DNA from 3 places in the Streptomyces sp. NPDC051921 genome. Region 2 is predicted to be linked to each of the others. Evidence: riboswitches for the same ligand, from Rfam matches in the RefSeq annotation. Region 2 holds a riboswitch; each other region holds the start of a gene.

The links. A riboswitch is a leader RNA that binds a small molecule or an ion and turns the genes downstream of it on or off. The one in region 2 is predicted to bind cyclic di-AMP.
Positions count from the first base shown of each region.
Region 1: it holds a riboswitch for cyclic di-AMP, as region 2 does, so the genes downstream of both, AB0M16_RS18445 (M23 family metallopeptidase) here and AB0M16_RS09715 (M23 family metallopeptidase) in region 2, are expected to answer to the same signal.
Region 3: it holds a riboswitch for cyclic di-AMP, as region 2 does, so the genes downstream of both, AB0M16_RS06195 (LysM peptidoglycan-binding domain-containing protein) here and AB0M16_RS09715 (M23 family metallopeptidase) in region 2, are expected to answer to the same signal.

Region 1 is NZ_JBFAXU010000013.1:20,529-27,985, reverse strand. It holds gene AB0M16_RS18480 (rhodanese-like domain-containing protein) at 1-227, shown strand, start outside; tRNA gene AB0M16_RS18475 (tRNA-Met) at 281-354, shown strand; gene AB0M16_RS18470 (MerR family transcriptional regulator) at 493-1,233, shown strand; gene AB0M16_RS18465 (hypothetical protein) at 1,347-1,739, shown strand; gene AB0M16_RS18460 (PLP-dependent cysteine synthase family protein) at 1,831-2,886, shown strand; gene AB0M16_RS18455 (MFS transporter) at 2,883-4,130, shown strand; gene AB0M16_RS18450 (PP2C family protein-serine/threonine phosphatase) at 4,197-5,381, shown strand; cyclic di-AMP (ydaO/yuaA leader) riboswitch at 5,594-5,740, shown strand; gene AB0M16_RS18445 (M23 family metallopeptidase) at 5,752-6,849, shown strand; gene AB0M16_RS18440 (aldo/keto reductase) at 6,914-7,457, shown strand, end outside.
Region 2 is NZ_JBFAXU010000005.1:280,691-288,147, reverse strand. It holds gene AB0M16_RS09735 (TetR/AcrR family transcriptional regulator C-terminal domain-containing protein) at 1-193, shown strand, start outside; gene AB0M16_RS09730 (DNA topoisomerase IV subunit A) at 261-2,717, opposite strand; gene AB0M16_RS09725 (pitrilysin family protein) at 2,899-4,248, shown strand; gene AB0M16_RS09720 (pitrilysin family protein) at 4,245-5,642, shown strand; cyclic di-AMP (ydaO/yuaA leader) riboswitch at 5,846-6,012, shown strand; gene AB0M16_RS09715 (M23 family metallopeptidase) at 6,025-6,795, shown strand; gene AB0M16_RS09710 (GntR family transcriptional regulator) at 6,954-7,457, shown strand, end outside.
Region 3 is NZ_JBFAXU010000003.1:330,721-338,177, forward strand. It holds gene AB0M16_RS06190 (MMPL family transporter) at 1-708, shown strand, start outside; cyclic di-AMP (ydaO/yuaA leader) riboswitch at 1,060-1,215, shown strand; gene AB0M16_RS06195 (LysM peptidoglycan-binding domain-containing protein) at 1,220-2,032, shown strand; gene AB0M16_RS06200 (heme-binding protein) at 2,130-2,549, opposite strand; gene AB0M16_RS06205 (MFS transporter) at 2,607-3,806, opposite strand; gene AB0M16_RS06210 (chloride channel protein) at 4,076-5,440, shown strand; gene AB0M16_RS06215 (hypothetical protein) at 5,513-5,842, opposite strand; gene AB0M16_RS06220 (YhjD/YihY/BrkB family envelope integrity protein) at 6,186-6,998, shown strand; gene AB0M16_RS06225 (gas vesicle protein K) at 7,139-7,457, opposite strand, start outside.

The DNA.
Region 1 (7,457 bases), on a different contig from region 2:
TCGACAAGAGTGTCCCGGTCGTCACGTACTGCTGGGGCCCCGGCTGCAACGGCGCCACGCGGGCCGCACTCGCCCTCGCCGAGCTGGGCTTCCAGGTGAAGGAGATGCTGGGCGGCTTCGAGTACTGGGCGCGTGAGGGGTTCCCGTACGAGACCTGGGAGGGTGCCGCGCAGAAGGTGGCGGACCCGCTGACGGCGCCGGTCGACGCCGAGGACTGCGGCTGCTGACAGGAATGGATTTCCGAGCAGGGGCATCCATGCCGTAAGGTGGTGTTCACCGACGCGGGGTGGAGCAGCTCGGTAGCTCGCTGGGCTCATAACCCAGAGGTCGCAGGTTCAAATCCTGTCCCCGCTACTCAGTAGCACGAAGGCCCGGATCCGGAAACGGATCCGGGCCTTCGTCGTTCCCGGACACGGCGCCCCGCCGGACCCGCGCCGCGCCCCCGATGCACGGCTTGACCTTTACGTAACGTCAAGTTCTAGCGTTCTCCTCATGGAGTGGTCGATCCAGGAGATCGCCAGGAAGGCCGGCACCACCAGTCGCACCCTGCGCCACTACGGCGAGCTGGGGCTGCTGGAGCCGAGCCGGATCGGCGCGAACGGTTACCGGTACTACGACCAGGCGGCCCTCGTGCGGCTGCAGCGGATCCTGCTGCTGCGCGAGCTCGGGCTCTCCCTGCCCGCCATCGCCGAGGTCCTCGAAGGCCAGCGGGACACCTCGGCCGCCCTGCGCACGCATCTGGCCCTCCTGGAGCAGGAGCGCGAGCGCATCGGGCGGCAGATCGAGGCCGTGCGGACCACTCTCCACAAGACCGAGAGAGGAGAACAGCTGATGGCCGAGGAAGTCTTCGACGGCTTCGACCACACCCGGTACGAGGCCGAGGTGACCGAGCGCTGGGGGCGCGACGCCTACGAGAAGGGCGACCGCTGGTGGCGTTCGCTGAGCGACGCGGAGAAGAAGGCGTTCCAGGACGAGCAGGTCGGTATCGCCCGCGACTTCGCGGCGGCCGCCGCGAAGGGCCTCGCGCCCGGCAGTGACGAGGTGCAGGCGATCACCGGGCGCCACCACGCCTGGCTGTCGGCCACGACGACGCCGAGCAAGGAGTACTTCGTCGGGCTCGGGCAGATGTACGTCGACGACCCGCGCTTCACGGAGAACTACGACCGGCACGGGGAAGGGACCGCCCTGCTCGTCAGGGACGCCATGCGGATCTGGGCCGAGCGGAACCTGTAGTCGCGCGGCGGGGGACCCGGCCAGCGGGCGGTACGCCCGCAAGTAAACGGTGGCCAAAAGCGGGCCCGCCCTTTTGCGCGGGCCGCGGGGCGCCCCGTAGTCTCGCGCGCACCATGAGTGATCGACGTGTGACGCTGCGCGAGGCAGGACGGCGGGCGCCCGCCGTCCTGCTGCTGTGCGCGCTCGTCGCGCTGATCGCGGGCGTCTGCCACGGCGCGCACGGGCACAGCCTGCCGCTCGTGGCCGCCCCCGCCGGGACCACCGCCTCCGCCCCCGCCCTGCCGCACGGCTGCGAGCGGCCCGGGGAGGGGTGGTCCTTCGACGCGCATCTGCCCGCGCAGTCCGCGGGCGCGCAGCTCTCGGCCCCGGAGGCCGGGGGCGCCGTCCTCCTCGCGTACGACGAGGTGTTCCCCGAGGCGCCGCACACGCGCTGCGTCCGGGACAGGGCGGGACCCGGCCCCGAGCCGGGCCGGCTGTTGATCGCCCTCGGAGTGAACCGGAACTGAGCCGGGTCGCGCACCTGACGACCCAGGCTCCTTCCGCACGTCCGCGCGCGTGTGTGCGCGCGGACGCCTCACTCCAAGGGACGCACATCCCATGACGCACCCCGCCCACCTCCTCTCCGTCGCCGGGCAGACCGTCGGCAACACCCCCGTGCTGTGGATGGACGACGGCTACTGGGCCAAGCTCGAAGGCTTCAACTTCGGCGGCATCAAGGACCGCGCCGCGCTCCACATGGTCGAGCAGGCCCGCCGCCGCGGCGAACTGCGGCCGGGCGCCCCGATCGTCGAGTCCACCTCCGGGACCCTGGGCCTCGGGCTGGCGCTCGCCGGTGTCCTGCACGGGCACCCGGTGCACGTCGTCACCGACCCGGGCCTCGAACCGATCGTGGAGCGGCTGCTCGTCGCGCACGGCGCCCACGTCCACGTGGTGCCCGAGCCCGGCCCGACCGGTGGCTGGCAGCAGGCCCGGATGGACAAGGTCGCCGAGCTGCTGATGACCCTGGGCGACGCCTGGTGGCCAGACCAGTACGGGAACCCCGACAACCCGCAGGCCTACGCGGGGCTCGCCGCCGAGCTCTCCGAGCAGCTCGACCGGATCGACGTGCTCGTCTGCGCGGTCGGCACCGGCGGCCACTCGGCCGGCATCTCCCGTGCGCTGCGGGCCGGTTCCAGCCCGGCGCTCGAACTCGTCGGCGTGGACTCCGTCGACTCCACCGTCTTCGGGCTGCCGGCGGGGGATCGCCTGATGCGCGGCCTCGGCTCCTCGATCCACCCCGGCAACGTCGACCACGACGCCTTCGACGAGATCCACTGGGTGGCTCCCGCGGAGGCGGTGCGGGCGGCCCGTCGGCTGGCCGCCCGGCAGTTCGCGACCGGCGGCTGGAGCGTCGGCGCGGTCGCGCTGGTGGCCGGCTGGCTGGCCCGCACCCGGCCGCGCGGCACCCGGATCGCGGCCGTCTTCCCCGACGGACCGCACCGCTACTTCGACACCGTCTTCAACGACGAGTTCTGCACGGCGCACGGGTTGCTCGACGGGCCGGTGCGGACGGACCCCGCGGCCTGGACCGAGGGCGTGCCGGTCAGTGGCTGGACCCGGCGGGCCCTCGACCGCCGCAAGGACGGCGCGGACCGCGGGGAGCGTGTGCGGTGACGACGGCCACGGCTCCCGCCCGGGGCGGGATCTGGAAGCGGACGCGCACGTTCGATCCGGCCGTGCGGCTGCTCTTCCTCAACCAGCTCACCATCAACCTCGGCTTCTACATGCTGATGCCGTACCTGGCCGCCCACCTGGCCGACGGACTCTCCATGGCGGCCTGGGCGGTGGGCCTGGTGCTCGGCGCGCGGAACCTCTCCCAGCAGGGCATGTTCCTGGTCGGCGGCGCGCTCGCCGACCGGCTCGGCTTCAAGCCGCTGATCGTCGCCGGGTGCGCGCTGCGGACGGTCGGCTTCGGGGCGCTCGCCTTCGCGCAGTCGCTGCCGATGCTGATCGCCGCCTCGCTCGCGACGGGCCTCGCGGGGGCGCTGTTCAACCCGGCGGTGCGGGCCTGTCTGGCGGCGGAGGCGGGGGAGCGGCGCGTGGAGGCGTTCGCCCTGTTCAACGTCTACTACCAGGCCGGCACCCTGCTCGGGCCGCTGGTCGGGGTCGCGCTGACCGGGGTGTCGTTCCGGCTCACGTGCGTGGTGGCGGCGGTGCTGTTCGCCGGGCTGACCGTCGTACAGCTGCGGCACCTGCCCGTCCGGCGGTCCGCGGAGGCGGCCGAGGGCGAAGGGCGGGCCGGGGGGCAGTTCCGTACGGTGCTCGCCAACCGGGTCTTCTGGCTGTTCTCGCTCGCCATGACCGGCTCGTACGTGCTGTCCTTCCAGGTCTATCTGGCGCTGCCGCTCGCCGCGGACGGCACGGCGGCGACCACCGCGCTGTTCGTGGTCTCGGCGCTGGTGGCGCTCGCCGGGCAGCTGCGCATCACGGCCTGGTGCTCGGCGCGGCTCTCCCGGGAGCGGTGCCTGGTGCTCGGGCTCGCCCTGATGGGGGCGGCCTTCCTGGTGCCGGCCGCGCTCGGGCGCTCCCTGGTCGGGCTGCTGCTGTGCGCGGCGGTCCTGGCGGTGGCGAACGCGGTGCTCTACCCGTACGAGATGGACACGGTCGTCGCCCTGTCCGAGGGCCGCTGGGTCGCCACCCACTACGGGCTCTACAACACGGTCTGCGGGATCGGCATCACGCTCGGGAACCTGGGGACGGGCGCCCTGCTCGACGTGACCGGCTGGTCGGCGGCGCCGTGGCTGGTGCTCTGCGCCATCGGTCTCGGGTGCGCGGCGGCCATGGCGGCGCTGGCGCGTGGCGGGCGGCTCGCCGTACGCCAACCGGCCGAGGAGGAGTCGCCGAGCCGCTCGTCCTGACGGCACCCTGGGGTGGGCGCGGTTCGGTCCGCCCCGTGGACGGACCGACCGGGCAGGAGAGCACAGGTGGGGCGAGCATCGGCGGGCCGTGGAGCGGGCGGCGAGGGCGTGATCCGTCCGTACCGCGGCGCCCGGCGCTTCCTGCGCGCGCTCCCCCCGCTGATCATCGTGGGCGGGGTCGCCTTCGACCTGTCGACCCCGGCCGACTACACGGCGTCGCCGCTGTTCTCGGCGGCGCCGCTGATCGCCGCCCCGTTCTTCTCCACCCTGGTCACGCTGCTCACGGGCATCGCCGCGGTCCTGGCCAGCGTCGGTCTGCACGTCTACAACGGGACGGTCGACCGGATCCCGGCACTCACCGAGACCCTGACGGTGGTCACCGTCGCGGCGCTCGCGCTGCTGATCAACCGCGCGGTGCGCCGGAGCGGCGAACGGCTCGCGTCGGCGCGGGTGATCGCGGAGGCCGCGCAGCGGGCGGTGCTCCCGGCACCCTCCGCCCGGATCGGCGGGTTGCAGATCGCGGCCCGGTACGAGGCGGCGCACGCGGACGCGTTCATCGGAGGCGACCTGTTCGCCGTACAGGACACCCCGTACGGGGTGCGCCTGGTGGTCGGGGACGTCCGGGGCAAGGGGCTCGGCGCGGTGGAGGCGGTGGCCGTGGTCATCGGTGCCTTCCGGGAGGCGGCCGAGCAGGAGGCGACGCTGGAGGGCGTGGCCGCGCGCCTGGAGCGGGCGCTGGCCCGGGAGGGCACCCGGCGGGAGGGGTTCGACGCCTTCGAGGGCTTCACCACGGCCGTGCTCGCCGAGATCCCGGGCGGCGACCGGGTGGTGCGGGTGGTCAACCGCGGTCACCCGGAGCCGCTGCTGCTGCGGGCGGACGGCGGGGTCGAGCTGCTGCGGCCGAGCGAGGCCGCGCTGCCGCTGGGGATGGGGGACCTCGCGGTCTGGCCGGACCGGGCCGACGAGACGTCGTACCCGCCCGGCGCGACGCTGTTGTTCTACACGGACGGGCTCTCGGAGGCGCGGGACGCGGAGGGGGTCTTCTACGACCCGGGCGAGCGTCTCGCGGGGCGGCTCTTCCCGGGGCCGGAGGAGCTCCTCGACGCTCTGGTGGCGGACGTGCGCCGGCACACCGGCGGGGGCGCCACGGACGACATGGCGCTGCTCGCGGTGAGCCGTCCGGCGATGGGGCAGCCGGAGCGGCGGCGGACGATGCCGGTGGTGCCGCCGGGCCCTGCCGGGAAGCGGTGACCAGCTGTAGTCGGGGGGTGTCCCTCTGATAACAATTGACGTAACGTCAGATTCACGGTTTGCTGCTGACGCGTTTCTGAGTGGGGGTCAAGTCGGACGATTCCCTCCCATTTCAACGAATGATCAAGGGATACGGCTTGGAATCGGGTGGCCGAGTCTATTAACGTTCGATAACGCAGCGCGGTCGTCCCAGCCGCCGCAAGAGGCGGCACCGTGCGCACGCGCCGAATCCCGCAAGGGAACCGGGGAACCACCACTTGGGGTGAATCGGGCCCCACCGCACCCGTGCGGTACGCCCGTAGGAGACCTTCCTGCTCCGAACCCGTCAGCTAACCCGGTAGGCGAGAAGGAAGGAAAGGAGAACGCCTCCGTGGCGTCCAACACCCCCGCTCCGCAAACCCCCTTCGCCCCTTTCACCCCCTTCGACGCCTCCGGCGCGGCGGGTGACGCGGGCGTCCTGGACGGAGCCGGGGAGGAGTGGAACCCCACCGAGGACTCCCTGCGTGACCGCCGTTCCGGCGGACGCCACCGCGTCGTCAAGCAGCGCTCCAACTTCGCGCGCTCCTCCACCGTCCTCGGCGTCGGCGTGATCGCCGCCGTCGGTGCCGGCGGCCTGGCCACCGCCCAGCAGAAGCCCCCGGTCTCCATAGCCCTGCCGGACGTCGACCTGCCCGACGCCTCCGACCTGCCCGGCGTCGGCGACCTGATCGGCCACGACGAGGGCGCCGCGGACACCGCGGGCGGCAACAACACGCAGCCGCTCACCGCGCTCACCTTCACCACCGGTGACGGCACGGACTCCGGCACCGGCTCGCAGACCCGGACCGAGACGCAGGCCGACGCCGGCGAGGCGCTGCGCGCCCGCATCCTCCAGCAGGCCGAGCAGCAGCAGGCCGCCGCGGACGCCGCCGAGAAGGCCGCTGCGGAGAAGGAGGCCGCCGAGAAGGCGGCGGCGGAGGCCGCGGCCAAGGCCGACGCGGCGGAGAAGGCGGCCGCCGAGGCGAAGAAGCAGGCCGAGGAGGAGGCCGCGCGCAAGGCCGAGGCCGAGCGCCTGGCCAAGCTGGCCGCAAGTTACTCGCTGCCGACCTCCTCGTACACGATCACCTCGACCTACGGCGAGGCCGGCTCGATGTGGTCCTCCGGCTACCACACCGGCCTGGACTTCGCCGCTCCCACCGGCACCCCGGTCAAGGCCGTGCACGGAGGCACCGTGAAGTCGGCCGGCTGGTCCGGCGCGTACGGCTACCGGATCGTCCTGGAGCTCGAGGACGGCACCGAGATCTGGTACTGCCACCTCTCCTCGATGACGGTCGGCGCCGGGCAGTCCGTCGGCACCGGCGAGACCATCGGCCGCGTCGGCGCCACCGGCAACGTCACCGGCCCGCACCTCCACCTGGAGGTCCACACCCCGTCCGGCGACGGCATCGACCCGGCGGCCTGGCTCCGCTCCAAGGGCCTGAGCATCTGACGTCCGTCCCCGCGGGCCCGGTCACCGCGGAATAGGCCCGGCGGGGCGGAGGGTTGATCACCCCATGACTTCCCTTCGCCGGCTGGGCTCTTCCGACCTGCACGTCTTCCCGCTCGCCCTCGGCGGCAACGTCTTCGGCTGGAGCGCCGACGAGGCGCAGTCCTTCGCCGTCCTCGACGCCTACGCCGCCGCGGGCGGCAATTTCGTGGACACCGCCGACGCCTACTCGCAGTGGGCCGAGGGCAACGAAGGCGGGGAGTCCGAGACCGTCATCGGCCGCTGGCTCGCCTCCCGCGGCAACCGCTCCGACGTCCTCGTCGCCACGAAGGTCGGGGCCCACGCCCGCTACAAGGGCCTGGGCGCCGCGAACATCAAGGCCGCGGCCGAGGAGTCGCTGCGCCGCCTCGGCACCGACCACATCGACCTGTACTACACGCACTACGACGACGAGTCCGTGCCGGTCGAGGAGATCGTCACCGCCCTGGACCAGTTGGTGAAGGACGGCAAGGTGCGGGCCGTCGCCGCCTCGAACATCTCCCCGGAGCGGCTGCGCGCCTCGCTCGACTTCGCCGAGGCGGAGGGCCTCGCCCGTTACGTCGCCCTCCAGC
Region 2 (7,457 bases):
ACAGGGCACGGAACCGGTGCCGGGACAGCCCCGCGAGGGCTTCGACGTCGGCGAACGGGCGGAACGCCTCGCCGAGTTCCCGCTCGCGGCGGCCGCCGGGGCGGAGATCTTCGCCGACTACGACGGCCGCTTCGAGGAGGGGCTGCGCCTGATCGTCGCCGGGATCGAGGCGACGTACGCGCCCGGCGGCTGACACGACGACGCCCCCTGCCCCGCGCGATCGCGGAACAGGGGGCGCACGGAACGCGGCCCGGGGCCGGCTAGCTCGCCGGGCCGGCCAGCACGTCCACAGGCTTGGCCAGCGGCGTGCCCGAGCCGTCACGGCGCGGGTCGATCTCGGGAAGCTCGGACGGGGTGCCGTTCTTCTGCGCGGCGCGGGCCGGGGTCGCACCCGCCCAGGCCAGGATCAGGACGTCCTCGCCCTTCAGGAAGCGCTGGCAGCGGACACCGCCGGTCGCCCGCCCCTTGCGCGGGTACTGGTCGAAGGGGGTCAGCTTCGCGGAGGTGGCGGCCGAGGCGTCGAGTGTGCCCGTCGCACCGGCGACCGTGAACACCACGGCCTCCGCCGCCGGGTCCACCGCGGTGAACGAGATGACCTCGGCGCCCGCGGCCAGCTTGATGCCCGCCATACCGCCGGCGGGCCGGCCCTGCGGCCGCACCTGGGACGCCGGGTAGCGCAGCAGCTGGGCGTCGGACGTGATGAAGACCAGGTCCTCCTCGCCCGTGCGCAGCTCGGTCGCGCCGACGATCCGGTCACCGTCCTTGAGGGCGATGACCTCCAGCTCGTCCTTGTTCGCCGGGTAGTCCGGCACCACGCGCTTCACCACGCCCTGCAGCGTGCCGAGCGCCAGACCCGGCGAGGCCTCTTCGAGGGTGGTCAGGCACACCACGGTCTCGCCCGCCTCCAGGGAGACGAACTCCGACAGCGGCGCACCGCCCGCCAGGTTGGGCGCGGTCGCGGTGTCCGGGAGCTGCGGCAGGTCGATCACCGCGACCCGCAGCAGCCGGCCGGCCGACGTGACCACGCCGACGTCACCGCGCTGCGTCGCCGCGACCGTCGAGACGATCACGTCGTGCCTGGTCCGCTTGCCGTCCTCGGCGGCCGGGAGCTCCTCGGTCACCGTGCGGGCCAGCAGCCCCGTCGACGACAGCAGCACCCGGCACGGGTCGTCGGCGACCTCCAGGGCCACCGCCGCGACCGGCGCGCCCGCCGACTCGAGCAGGACCGTGCGCCGGTCGGTGGCGAACTTCTTCGCGACCGCCGCCAGCTCGGCCGAGACCAGCTTGCGCAGCTCCGCGTCGGACTCCAGGATCCCGGTCAGCTCGTCGATCTCGCCGTTGAGGCGGTCGCGCTCGCTCTCCAGCTCCAGCCGGTCGAACTTGGTCAGCCGGCGCAGCGGGGTGTCCAGGATGTACTGCGTCTGGATCTCGCTCAGCGAGAAGCGCGCCATCAGGCGTTCCTTGGCCTCCGCCGAGTTCTCGCTCTCCCGGATCAGCCGGATGACCTCGTCGATGTCGAGGAGCGCGACGAGCAGGCCCTCCACCAGGTGGAGCCGGTCGCGCTTCTTGCCACGGCGGTACTCGGAGCGCCGCCGGACCACGTCGAAGCGGTGGTCGAGGTAGACCTCCAGGAGCTCCTTGAGGCCCAGCGTGAGCGGCTGGCCGTCGACCAGGGCCACGTTGTTGATGCCGAAGGACTCCTCCATGGGCGTCAGCTTGTACAGCTGCTCCAGGACGGCCTCCGGCACGAAGCCGTTCTTCACCTCGATGACCAGGCGCAGGCCGTGGTTGCGGTCGGTGAGGTCCTTGACGTCGGCGATGCCCTGGAGCTTCTTCGAGCCGACCAGGTCCTTGATCTTGGAGATGACCTTCTCGGGGCCGACGGTGAAGGGCAGTTCGGTGACGACGATGCCCTTGCGGCGGGCCGTCACGGTCTCCACGGTGGCCGTCGCGCGGATCTTGAACGTGCCGCGGCCCGTCTCGTACGCGTCCTTGATGCCGGACAGGCCGACGATCCGGCCGCCGGTGGGCAGGTCGGGGCCCGGCACGAAGCGCATCAGCGCTTCCAGGTCGGCGTTCGGGTAACGGATCAGATGCCGGGCGGCCGCGATGACCTCGCCCAGGTTGTGCGGGGGCATGTTGGTCGCCATGCCGACCGCGATCCCGGACGCTCCGTTGACCAGCAGGTTCGGGTACGCCGCCGGGAGCGCGACGGGCTCCTGCTCCTGCCCGTCGTAGTTCGGCGCGAAGTCGACCGTGTCCTCGTCGATCGAGTCCGTCATGAGCAGGGCGGCCGGGGCCATCCGCGACTCGGTGTACCGCATGGCGGCCGGCGGGTCGTCGTTGCCCAGGGAGCCGAAGTTGCCGTGGCCGTCCACGAGCGGCAGGCGCATGGAGAAGGGCTGTGCCATGCGGACCATCGCGTCGTAGATCGACGCGTCGCCGTGCGGGTGCAGCTTGCCCATGACCTCACCGACGACCCGGGCGCACTTCACGAAGCCGCGCTCGGGCCGCAGGCCCATCTCGCTCATCTGGTAGACGATGCGGCGCTGCACGGGCTTCATGCCGTCGCGGGCGTCGGGCAGCGCACGGGAGTAGATCACCGAGTACGCGTACTCGAGGAAGGAGCCCTGCATCTCGTCAACGACGTCGATGTCGAGGATTCGCTCCTCGAACGCGTCGTCCGGCGGCGGTGTCTTCGTGCTGCGGCGGGCCATCGCGGCTGCGGCTCCTTCACCAACAAGGTTGATCTGACGCGGACCATTGTGGACCGTGCCACGGACAACGCCGACCTCGACCCGGAAGAGGGACATCACGAACGGGCGGGAACTTCGCCAGGTGTCGACGCGCTTGCATACAGTGGCAGGACTTTTCCACATCGCGATCGAAGGGACGTACATGCCCATGGGTCACACGGCCACGGCCGAGGCCGGCTCCGGCGGCCTGACAGCGACCGAGCACCGGCTGGCCAACGGCCTGCGCGTGGTGCTGTCCGAGGACCACCTGACCCCGGTCGCCGCGGTCTGCCTCTGGTACGACGTCGGCTCGCGTCACGAGGTCCACGGCCGCACCGGGCTCGCCCACCTCTTCGAGCACCTGATGTTCCAGGGTTCGAAGCAGGTCCACGGCAACGGGCACTTCGAGCTGGTGCAGGGCGCCGGCGGCTCGCTCAACGGCACCACGAGCTTCGAGCGCACCAACTACTTCGAGACCATGCCCACGCACCAGCTGGAGCTGGCGCTCTGGCTGGAGGCCGACCGCATGGGCTCGCTGCTCGCGGCCCTCGACGACGAGTCCATGGAGAACCAGCGGGACGTCGTCAAGAACGAGCGCCGCCAGCGCTACGACAACGTGCCGTACGGCACCGCGTTCGAGCGGCTCACCGCCCTCGCGTATCCCGACGGCCACCCCTACCACCACACGCCGATCGGCTCGATGGCCGACCTGGACGCCGCCACCCTGGAAGACGCGCGGAACTTCTTCCGTACGTACTACGCGCCGAACAACGCGGTGCTGTCGGTCGTCGGCGACATCGACCCGGAGCAGACCCTCGCCTGGGTCGAGAAGTACTTCGGCTCCATCCCCGGTCACGACGGCAAGCCCGAGCCGCGCCCCGGCGACCTGCCCGAGGTCATCGGCGAGCAGCTGCGCGAGGTGATCGAGGAGGAGGTCCCGGCCCGCGCGCTGATGGCCGCCTACCGCCTGCCGCACGACGGCACGCGCGCCTGCGACGCGGCCGACCTGGCCCTGACCATCCTCGGTGGCGGCGAGTCCTCCCGTCTGCACAACCGCCTGGTCCGCCGCGACCGCACCGCCGTGGCCGCCGGCTTCGGCCTGCTGCGGCTCGCCGGCGCGCCCTCCCTGGGCTGGCTGGACGTCAAGACCTCCGGCGGCGTCGAGGTCCCGCAGATCGAGACGGCCGTCGACGAGGAGCTGGCGCGGTTCGCCGCGGAGGGCCCGACGCCCGAGGAGATGGAGCGCGCCCAGGCCCAGCTGGAGCGCGAATGGCTGGACCGGCTCGGCACGGTCGCCGGCCGGGCCGACGAACTGTGCCGTTACGCGGTGCTGTTCGGCGACCCGCAGCTGGCCCTGACCGCCGTCAACCGGGTCCTGGAGGTCACCGCCGAGGAGGTGCAGGAGGTCGCCAAGGCCCGGCTGCGCCCGGACAACCGCGCCGTCCTGGTCTACGAGCCGGTGGGACCCGAGAACGCCGACGACAGCGACGAGGAAGAGGGGGCGGACCAGTGACCGACGCTGCCGCGTCTTTGACGAGCATGACCTTCCACCCGCAGCCCCAGCCGGGCGCGGCCAGGCCCTGGGCCTTCCCGGCCCCGGAGCGCGGCGCGCTCGACAACGGCCTCACCGTGCTGCGCTGCCACCGTCCCGGCCAGCAGGTGGTCGCCGTCGAGATCTTTGTCGACGCCCCGCTCGACGCCGAGCCCGAGGGCCTGGACGGCGTCGCCACGATCATGGCCCGGGCCCTGTCCGAGGGCACCGACCAGCACTCCGCCGAGGAGTTCGCCGCCGAGCTGGAGCGCTGCGGCGCCACCCTCGACGCGCACGCCGACCACCCCGGCGTCCGGGTCTCGCTGGAGGTCCCGGTCTCCCGGCTGCCCAAGGCGCTCGGCCTGCTCTCCGAGGCCCTGATCGCCCCGGCGTTCGCCGAGTCCGAGGTCGAGCGCCTGGTGCGCAACCGGCTGGACGAGATCCCGCACGAGACGGCCAACCCGGCACGCCGCGCGGCCAAGCAGCTCTCCAAGGAACTGTTCCCGGCCACCGCGCGCATGTCCCGGCCGCGTCAGGGCACCGAGGAGACCGTCGAGGCGATCGACGCCGCCGCCGTCCGCGCCTTCTTCGACGCGCACGTGCGGCCGGCCGCGGCCACCGCCGTCGTCGTCGGCGACCTCACCGACGTCGAGCTGGACAAGGTGCTCGACGAGACCCTGGGCGCCTGGACGGGCGCCCCGGCCGCGCCGCGCCCGATGCCGCCCATCACCGCCGACGACACCGGCCGGGTCGTCATCGTGGACCGCCCGGGCGCCGTCCAGACGCAGCTGCTCATCGGCCGCGTCGGCGCCGACCGCCACGACCGCGTGTGGCCGGCCCAGGTGCTCGGCACGTACTGCCTCGGCGGCACCCTCACCTCCCGACTGGACCGCGTCCTGCGCGAGGAGAAGGGGTACACCTACGGCGTGCGCGCCTTCGGCCAGGTGCTGCGCTCCGACGGCGAGGGCCACGGTGCGTCGATGCTCGCCATCAGCGGCTCCGTCGACACCCCCAACACCGGCCCCGCACTTGACGACCTGTGGAAGGTGCTGCGCACCCTCGCGGCCGAGGGGCTGACGGACGCCGAGCGTGATGTCGCCGTGCAGAACCTGGTCGGTGTCGCTCCGCTCAAGTACGAGACGGCCGCCTCCGTCGCCGGCACGCTCGCCGACCAGGTCGAGCAGCACCTCCCGGACGACTTCCAGGCCCAGTTGTACGCGCGGCTCGCCGAGACGGGGACCGTGGAGGCGACCGCCGCCGTGGTCAACGCCTTCCCGGTGGACCGGCTCGTCACCGTCCTGGTCGGCGACGCGGCGCAGATCGAGGAGCCGGTGCGGGCCCTCGGCATCGGGGAAGTGACCGTCGTCACCGGCTGATTGAGCCGCCGTCACGCACGGACGAGGGCCCCGACGACCCGCTTCGCCGGGGTCCTCCTCTTTGTCCGTATTGAGGACGAGTGTGACTGAATGCCCTGTGGCATGTCTTACAAACTGGCGCGTCTGTTTGGCGATTGACAGAAGATCCGCCTAGCGTCGACCCGGCTGTCCGGCCGTTTGCACCACGCCGCATCCGCGGCAACGGACAGTCATCGCCGAGTCCCCGCAAGGCGCGAGCCTGGGGAGCCGGGGACCCACACGTAGTCCCCTGGGGTGAATCGGACGCCTTCGCTCGACGCGGAGGGGCCCGTAGGAGACCTTCCTGCTCCGAACCCGTCAGCTAACCCGGTAGGCGAGAGGGAAGGAAAGGATCAGCCACTACATGGCGTTCACCCGTGCCACCGGGAAGCATCGTGGTCCGAGCCGAATGGCGCGCCGCGGCGCGGGCATCGCCGGCGTGGCGGCCCTCGCCACCACCGGCGTCATCGGCACCCTCGCCTCCCCGGCGCTCGCCGCCGACACGGAGGAGCCCTCCGTCGAGGACACCGGTCTCACCCAGGTGATCACCGAGGAGTCCCTCGCCCAGCGGGTCGACGCCCAGGCCGCCGCGCAGGAGGAGGAGGCCTACGAGGCCGCCGCCCGCGCCAGGGCCGCCGCCGAGGCGAAGCGCAAGGCCGAGGCCCGCGCCAAGGAGATCCGCGCGGCCAAGGAGCGCGCCGCCCGCGAGGCTGAGCGCAAGCGCCTGGCGTCCTTCCAGCTCCCCGTGGCCGGTTCGTACGTGAGCACCGGCTACAAGACCGGTGGCTCGATCTGGTCCTCCGGCAGCCACACCGGCATCGACTTCCACGCCGCCTACGGCACCAAGGTCGTCTCCGTCGGCTCCGGCACCGTCGTCGAGGCCGGCTGGGGCGGCGCGTACGGCAACAACATCGTGATCCGGATGAACGACGGCACGTACACGCAGTACGGCCACCTCTCCGCGATCCAGGTCCACGTCGGCCAGAAGGTCACCCCGGGCGAGCAGATCGGCGTCTCGGGCTCCTCCGGCAACTCCACCGGCCCGCACCTCCACTTCGAGGCGCGCACCGGCGCCGACTACGGCTCGGACATCAACCCGATCAGCTACCTGCGCTCCCGCGGCGTGAACGTCTGACGGTCGAATCCCGCGCGAAAGCCCCGGCTCGAAACGAGCCGGGGCTTTTTTGCGTCCGTTTCCCACGGGCGCCATCGGAAATTCCGGCGTCCTGCAATAGAGTCGCCGGACAGGCGATGCTCGACGGTGTTTCGCGCGGACAAAAGCGGAGGTCGGACATGCGCATTCCCGCGCACTCGGTATGCACGGCGATCCGGGACGACATCGTCTCCGGGGTGTACGCGCGGGGCGCCAGACTCACGGAGGAACAGCTCGCCCGCCGCTACGGCGTCTCCCGCGTCCCGGTTCGCGAGGCCCTGCGCACCCTGGAGTCCGAGGGCTTCGTGGTCAGCCGCCGGCACGCCGGCGCCCATGTCGCCGAGCCCACCGAGCAGGAGGCCGCCGATCTGCTCGACATGCGCTCCCTGCTGGAGCCCCTGGGGGCCGCCAGGGCGGCGCAGCGGCGCACCGAGGCCCACCTCAAGGTCCTGCGCGGCCTGGTCAGGCTGGGGCAGGAGCGCGCCAGGCGCGGCCGGGGCGAGGACCTGGCCTCGCTCGGCGGCTGGTTCCACGAGACCCTGGCGCAGGCCTCGGGCAGCCCGCCGCTCACGGCGCTGCTCACCCAGCTGCGGCACAAGATCGCCTGGATGTACGCGGTCGAGCCCTCGGAGCGCCCGGTGGAG
Region 3 (7,457 bases), on a different contig from region 2:
CAGGCGGTGGCCGGCACGGACGCGAAGACCTACGTCACCGGCACCACGGCTTCCCAGGTCGACTTCCTCGACATCGTCTCCAGCCGGCTGCCGTTGATCATCGCGGTGGTGGTGGCGCTCGCCTTCCTGGTCATCCTCATCGTCTTCCGAGGGCTCCTCGTGGCCGTCAAGGCCGCCGTCCTCAACGTGCTGTCCATCGCCGCCTCGTACGGCGTCGTCGTGGCCGTCTTCCAGTGGGGCTGGGGCGGTCCCGCGCTCGGCGTCTCCGGCAAGGTGCCCATCGAGAGCTACGTGCCGATGATGATGTTCGCCATCGTCTTCGGCCTCAGCATGGACTACGAGATCTTCCTGCTGTCCCGGGTGCGGGAGGCGTGGCTGCGCACAGGCGACGCCGAGGCGAGCGTCGCCCACGCCCTGGAGATCACCGCGAGGGTCATCACCTGTGCCGCACTGATCATGGTGAGCGTCTTCGCGGCCTTCATCGTGTCCGACAACATCGTCATCAAGATGCTCGGCCTGGGGCTCGCGGTCAGCGTCCTGATCGACGCCACCATCGTGCGGCTCCTGCTCGTCCCCGCCGTGATGACACTGCTGGGCAGCCGTGCCTGGTGGACGCCGCGCTGGCTCGACCGGATCCTGCCGCACCTCGACACCGAGGGCGAGGACATGGAGGCCGACGAGGAGCCCAGCCGCGCGCCCGCGCGCTGACCCACATCGTGCACATTCGGACAAAGAGGTAGATGTCCCGCTATTGAGCTCCAATGCCGGAATGCTGAAGGAATTCCGGCATTGGAGCTATTTCTCTGCCGTAGTGGTGCACGGTGCGGTGTGCGTGATCTGAGTCACGGCCATTTCGCCCCGGAGAGTGCTGCCGGGACGTCAGATGCGCGCTGTCGGGGAGGGGTTGGCGAGCACCGCGTGGGTGAGTGGATTGATCCTTTCTATTTCCCGGAATGATCCATTTGCTTTGATTAATTTCCGTCTTGTTTTCGCCGGATGAATTCGCTTACGGTCACCCGGCAACCGGACGGAAACGCCTCATCCTGCCGCCGCCCGGGAACCGCACACACGACCACTTCCGGCAGGAGCGGGGGACCCAGGTTCGCCGCCGTCCCCGGATACCGGGGCGGCTCGGGGTGAAGCCGTGCCTCATGCGCGGCCGGGCATCTCCAGCCCGAACCCGACAGCTCACCTCGCAGGCGGAGGAGAGGACCCCGCCATGCGTGGACACGCCAAGCACCGCCGTTCCAAGAAGTCCCCGTTCGCCCGCGGCATCGCGGCCGTCGGCATCACCGGCAGCGCCGCGCTGGCCCTGCCGCTGGCCGGCGCGACGACCGCCGGGGCGGTCACCCCGCAGGCGGCCCAGACCGTCGCAGTCGAAAAGGCCGCGGCTCGGGTGGCCCAGGTCGCGCAGGTGGCGAAGGCGCCCGGAACGGTGCGCTATTCCGTCGTCGCCGGCGACTCCCTTTCGAAGATCGCCCGGAAGTACGCGGTGAAGGGCGGCTGGAAGAAGGTCTACCGCGACAACAGGAGCGCCGTCGGTGCCGACCCGGCCCTCATCCGGCCCGGCATGCGGCTGACCGTCGACGCGACCGGCGCGGCGCTCTCCGGGGTCAAGCGCGCGGCGGCCCCGACCGCCACGAAGGCGAGCACCGGCGCGGGCGCGGGCGCCGCGGTCCAGGCGGCGGCGCCGGCGAAGGCGACCTCGTACCCGGACAACCTCGACGGATGGATCCGCGAGGCGCTGGACATCATGGCCAAGAAGGGCATCCCCGGCAGCTACGACGGCATCCACCGCAACATCATGCGCGAGTCGTCCGGCAACCCGCTGGCCATCAACAACTGGGACTCCAACGCCCTCGCCGGCACCCCCTCCAAGGGCCTGCTCCAGGTGATCGACCCGACCTTCCGGGCCTACCACGTCGAAGGCACGGCCAACGACCCGTACGACCCCGTCGCCAACATCACGGCGGCCTGCAACTACGCCGCCGACCGCTACGGCTCCATCGACAACGTCTTCGGCGCCTACTGACACCGCTGACAGAAGGACAGTGCTCCCGCACCGGCCGGCCGGGCCAGGTGCGGGAGCACTGTCGTGTCCGCCCCAGGAGTCCCTGGGGGCGGACGGATCAGGCGAGGGCGGCCACGGCGGTACCGGCGAAGGCGTGGTCCTGCTCCGGGGCGCCGCCGCCCACACCGACGGCGCCGATGAGCCGTCCGTCGCGGTGGACGGGCAGGCCGCCGGCGATGAAGAGCAGCGGCCGGTCGAGCGCGGTGGTGAGGCTGTGGAACGGGCCGTCCGGCTTGACCAGGTCCACCAGGTCGGCGGTGGGGGCGTCGAGCTGCAGGGCGGTGTACGCCTTGCGGGTGCTCGTCTCGCCGGAGATCAGCACCGCCCGGTCGTCGCGGCGGAAGGCGAGCAGGTGCCCGCCGGCGTCGAGCACGGTGACGCTGACGGCCACGCCGGCGGCCTCGGCGGCTCGGCGGGCGGTGGTGAGCAGGGTCTCGGCCTCGGCGGTGGTCAGCGGGGTGACGGCGGTGGTGCTCATGGCGCTTCTCCTGGGGGATGGGGTGCGGGAGGAGGGAAGGGGGCGTGGGGGAGGGGGTCAGTGGTGGACGAGGACGCGGGCGTCCGCCCCGGCGTCCGCGGCGGGGGCCGCGGGGGCCCGCCGCTCCAGCGCGGCGGACCAGACGGCGAGGCCGAGGGCGGCGGCGGCGAGGACGGCGCCGACCCAGTTCGGGGAGGTGTAGCCGAAGCCGGCGGCGATGACGAGGCCGCCGAGCCAGGCGGCGAGCGCGTTGCCGAGGTTGAAGGCACCGATGTTCACGGCGGAGGCCAGGGTGGGCGCGCCGTGTGCCTGGTCGAGGACGCGCTTCTGCAGCGGGGGCACCGTGGCGAAGCCGAGCGCTCCGACGAGGAGGATGGCGATCGCGGCGAGGACCTTGCTGTGGGCGGCCACGGTGAACAGCGCGAGGACGAGCGCGAGCCCGCCGAGGGTGGTGTACAGCAGGGGCATCAGCGCGCGGTCGGCGTACCGGCCGCCGAGCAGGTTTCCGAGGAACATGCCGACGCCGAAGAGGACCAGCAGCCAGGTGACCGCACCGTCGGAGTAGCCGGCGACCTCGGTCATCATCGGCGCGATGTATGTGATCGCGGCGAAGACGCCGCCGAAGCCGAGCACGGTCATCGCCATCGCGAGCAGCACCTGCGGGTTGCGGAACGCCTTCAGCTCGCGGCGCAGCTGGGCGCCCTCGGGGCGGGGCATGGCGGGAACGAGCCTGACGATGCCGAGCAGCCCGATCACACCGAGTGCGGCGACGATCGCGAAGGTGGTGCGCCAGCCGACCGCCTGGCCGATGAAGGTGCCGAGCGGCACGCCGACGATGTTGGCGACCGTCAGGCCGGTGAACATGGTGGCGATGGCGCCGGCCTTCTTGCCCGGCGCGACGAGGTCGGCGGCCACGACGGACCCGATGCCGAAGAACGAGCCGTGCGCGAGCGAGGCGATCACGCGGCCGGCCAGCATCGCCCCGAAGCTCGGGGCGAGGGCGGAGACCAGATTGCCGATCACGAACAGGCCCATCAGCAGCGTGAGCATCCGCTTGCGGCTCACCTTGTCGCCGAGGACGGTCAGCAGGGGCGCGCCGATGACGACGCCGAGCGCGTAGCCGGTGACCAGCAGGCCCGCGGTGGGGATGGAGACGCCGTAGTCGGCGGCGATCTCGGGCAGCAGTCCCATGACGACGAACTCGGTCGTGCCGACCCCGAAGGCCCCGACTGCCAGGGCGAGGAGTGCGAGCGGCATGGCTCAACCCTTTCATGATTGCTTGAGTGGGCTCTCTATGTGCCTCCACAATAATTGCATACGCGCGATAAGTGCAATCGCGGGGTAGTCGGGGCGCTCACGCCCGCGCCACGGGTCGTCCACCGGGCCAGGGCGCGGCACGCCCGTCACCCGACCGCCCCACACGACGGTGAGCCGGTCCGGTGCGCGGCGGGTCGCGTGGTACCACGTCCAGAACACCCGGTGACCGCCACGATGCCGACGCAAGTCGGGCCAAGGAGCTGATAGGCATGTCGGCCGACAGCCCCGCCGGAGCACCGGACGAGCCGCCTCCGGATCCCTTCGCCCTGGTCAGGACCCGCGGATACGTCGGGCTCCTGGTCATGGCGGCGGCTCTCGGCGTGCCGATCTCCGCGGCCGCGTACGGCTTCCTCGCCCTGGTCGACGAGCTCCAGCCGTGGACCTACACCAGCCTGCCCAAGGCCCTGGGCTTCCGGACGACCCCTCCCTGGTGGCCGCTGCCGCTGCTCGCCGTCGCGGGCCTGCTGGTCGGAGCGACCATCCGCTACCTTCCCGGCATCGGCGGCCACAGGCCCGCCGAGGGATTGTCGACGAGCGGCGCCCCGAAACCGCGCGAGCTTCCGGGAATCCTCCTCGCCGCCGTGGCCACGCTGGCCCTCGGCGCCGTGCTCGGTCCCGAGGCGCCCCTCATCGCCCTCGGCAGCGGCACGGCCGTCTGGCTCGTACGCCTGCTCAAGCCGGACCTGCCGCAGCAGGCCGTGGCCGTGGTCGGCGCAGCAGGAAGCTTCGCCGCGGTCAGCACCCTGCTCGGGTCACCCCTCACCGGGGCGTTCCTCCTCATGGAGGCGTCGGGGATCGGCGGGCCGATGCTCGGGATCGTCCTGGTGCCCGGTCTGCTCGCCGCCGGCATCGGCTCGCTCGTCTTCATCGGTCTGGACAGTTGGACCGGCCTCGGCACGTACTCCCTCGCGCTTCCGGAAGTCCCGCACGCCCACACGCCCGACATCGCCGAGTTCGGCTGGGCGCTCGTCATCGGACTGGCGGCGGCCCTCGTCGGCACGGGCATCCGGCGGCTCGCCCTCCTGGCGCAGGCCCGTGTCGAGCGGCACCGTGTGACCGCCACCGTACTGATGGGCCTGGCGGTGGCAGCGCTCGCCATCGCCTACGCCGAAGGCACGGGGAGAGCCGCGACCGAGGTGCTGTACTCGGGGCAGTCCGCCCTGGGCCCGCTGGTCGCGAACAGCGCCGAGTTCTCCGTCGGTACGCTGGCCCTCCTCCTCGCCTGCAAGGGCCTGGCGTACTGCGCCTCGCTGAGCGCCTTCAGGGGAGGCCCGATCTTCCCGGCGATGTTCCTCGGAGCAGCGGGCGGGATCGCGCTGTCCCACCTTCCGGGGCTGGATCTGACCCCCGCGTTCGCGATGGGGATCGGGGCCATGTCGGTCACCATGCTCGGGCTCCCGCTGACCTCGGTGCTGTTGGCCACCCTGCTGCTGGGATCGCAGGGCCTCACCGTCATGCCCCTCGTCATCGTCACGGTCGTGGTCGCCTACGTCGTGTCCAAACGACTCGGTCCGCGACCGACCGTCGGGCCGCGGACTCCCGAACCCCACGGGCCGCCGACACCGACGCGGTGACATGCCGTCATGCGTCCGGGCGGCGTCGGCTCGCGCGCCGGGCGACCCCTCAGGAGTGCGCCGGGGGCCCGTTCAGGAGTACCAGGAGGCCTCGGTCGGGCGCGAGCGCCGGGGCACCTCGCGGGCCGGCATGGGCCTGCGTTCGCCGTCCGCGACCAGGGTGCTCGACGGCTCACCGCCGAGCGCGCCCGGGAGCGCCACCTCGACCTCGATGCCGCGAGGGGGGTCGGTGGGCAGGAGCGCGCTCATCACCGCCGTCCGGGCGCGGTAGCCGCTGACGCGGGCGGCGGCGACCTCCTTGCCGTCCACGAGGAGATCCAGCTCCCGCGTCCCGCCCGTTCGCAGGTCCACGGTGACCGAGCAACCCGCGTGCTCGCAGTGAAAGTGGTACTCGCGGCCCATGATCGCCTCCCTGAGGCGCCCGGAGACACATCCTCCCTTCATCGTGGCACCGGATGACGGCCGCGTCAGCCGGGGCCCGGCCGGCCCCTGCGCAGGCGGCCGGTGCGAGAGACGATCGAGGTAGGGCATGCCCCGCCGGCCGTGTGATCGCCGGGTGCCGGATCCCGAACCCGCGCGCCCGAGCGGATCGCCGACCTCCGGGCGAACGCGTCAGCAGGAGAGGAACATGAATGCGAGCAACGCGTCGAAGGGCGGGCGGGTCGGGCAGCCGGCTCGACCGTCGGTGACGGAAGGCCCTCGGCAGCCGGGTGCGGGGTCCGCGGCACGGAGAGGTGTCGGCCGCGTGCGGCGTGCGGCCGAGTGGGGCAGGGGGAGGTACACGGGGTCGTGGGCCGACTCCCTGCGGCAGCGGCTGGGCGCGGTGGACTTCATCGGCCAGGCCATGGTGCTCGCTGCCACGCTGCTGCTGTGCGCGGTGCCGTTCTTCCTGATCGTGACCGCTCTGGCCGGACAGTCGGCCGCATCGGCGCTGTCGCGACGGTTGGGCCTCAGCGAGCAGGCGGCGGCGGACGTCGGTCAGCTCTTCGCCTCCTCGTCCGCCATCTCCGCCGCGGTGACCGGGATGTCCTGGGTGTTCTTCGTCCTGGCGGGGCTCGCCGGGGCGAAGGCGGTCCAGCAGTTGTACCAGCGGGTTTTCGACGTCTCCGGCAAGGGGGTGGCGGACTCGGTACGCGCCTTCCTCTGGTTGGCGCTGGTCGTGGGCGCCATGTTCGCGGTCTCCGTGGCGGGGCCGGGGCTGCGCGCGAGCGGGCCGGTGCTGTTCTGGGCGACCCACCTCGTGGCGGCCGTCGGCTTCTTCTGGTTGTCGATGTGGTTCCTGCTCGCCGGCCGGGTCGCCTGGCGCGGGCTGCTGCCGTGCGCGGTCGCGACGGGTGTCTGCTGGGTGGGCATGATGGCGGTGTTCTCGGTGATCTTCTCCGACCTGATCGTCAGCTACGACGAGAAGTACGGCTTGATCGGGACCGTGTTCGCGTTCATGTCCTTCTTCATCGCGATCGGGGTGGTGCTGGTCCTGGGAGCGGCAGTCGGTCTGGTGTGGACGGAACACGGCCTGTCGTTCCGGGGTGCCCTGCGCAGGTTGCGCAGGAGGTCATGAGCGGCCGCGCCACGGCCGGCGGATCCGGGACGTCCAGGCGTCCATGACGGCCGCCGCGTCGCTCTGCCCCTTGGCTACGGGCCGCGCCGCGGCCGGCGGATCCGGGAGAGGGGGCAGGACCGGCCCGCGACTTCGCGCCCTCAGGGCGGCAGCAGCGTGCCGAGCGGGCCCAGGTCGAGATTGAGGTCCTCCAGCGTCAGCCCGTAGTGGTCGCAGAGTTCGACCATCCGGTCGTGGAGGAGCATCAGCGTCAGGCCGAGCCTTTCCTCCTGCTCCTCGGTGAGATCGCCTTGGTCCACGCGGTGCAGGGCTTGACGTTCCATCAGCTGGCGCAGCAGTTCGACGATGGTCAGGACGAGGGCGACGAGGTCCCGCTCCACCGTGTCCGGGTCGGCGTGGAGACGTCGCGCGGGACTGCGCCTCCGGTGCTCGGCGTCCGACAGTTCGTCCGCGCGCGCC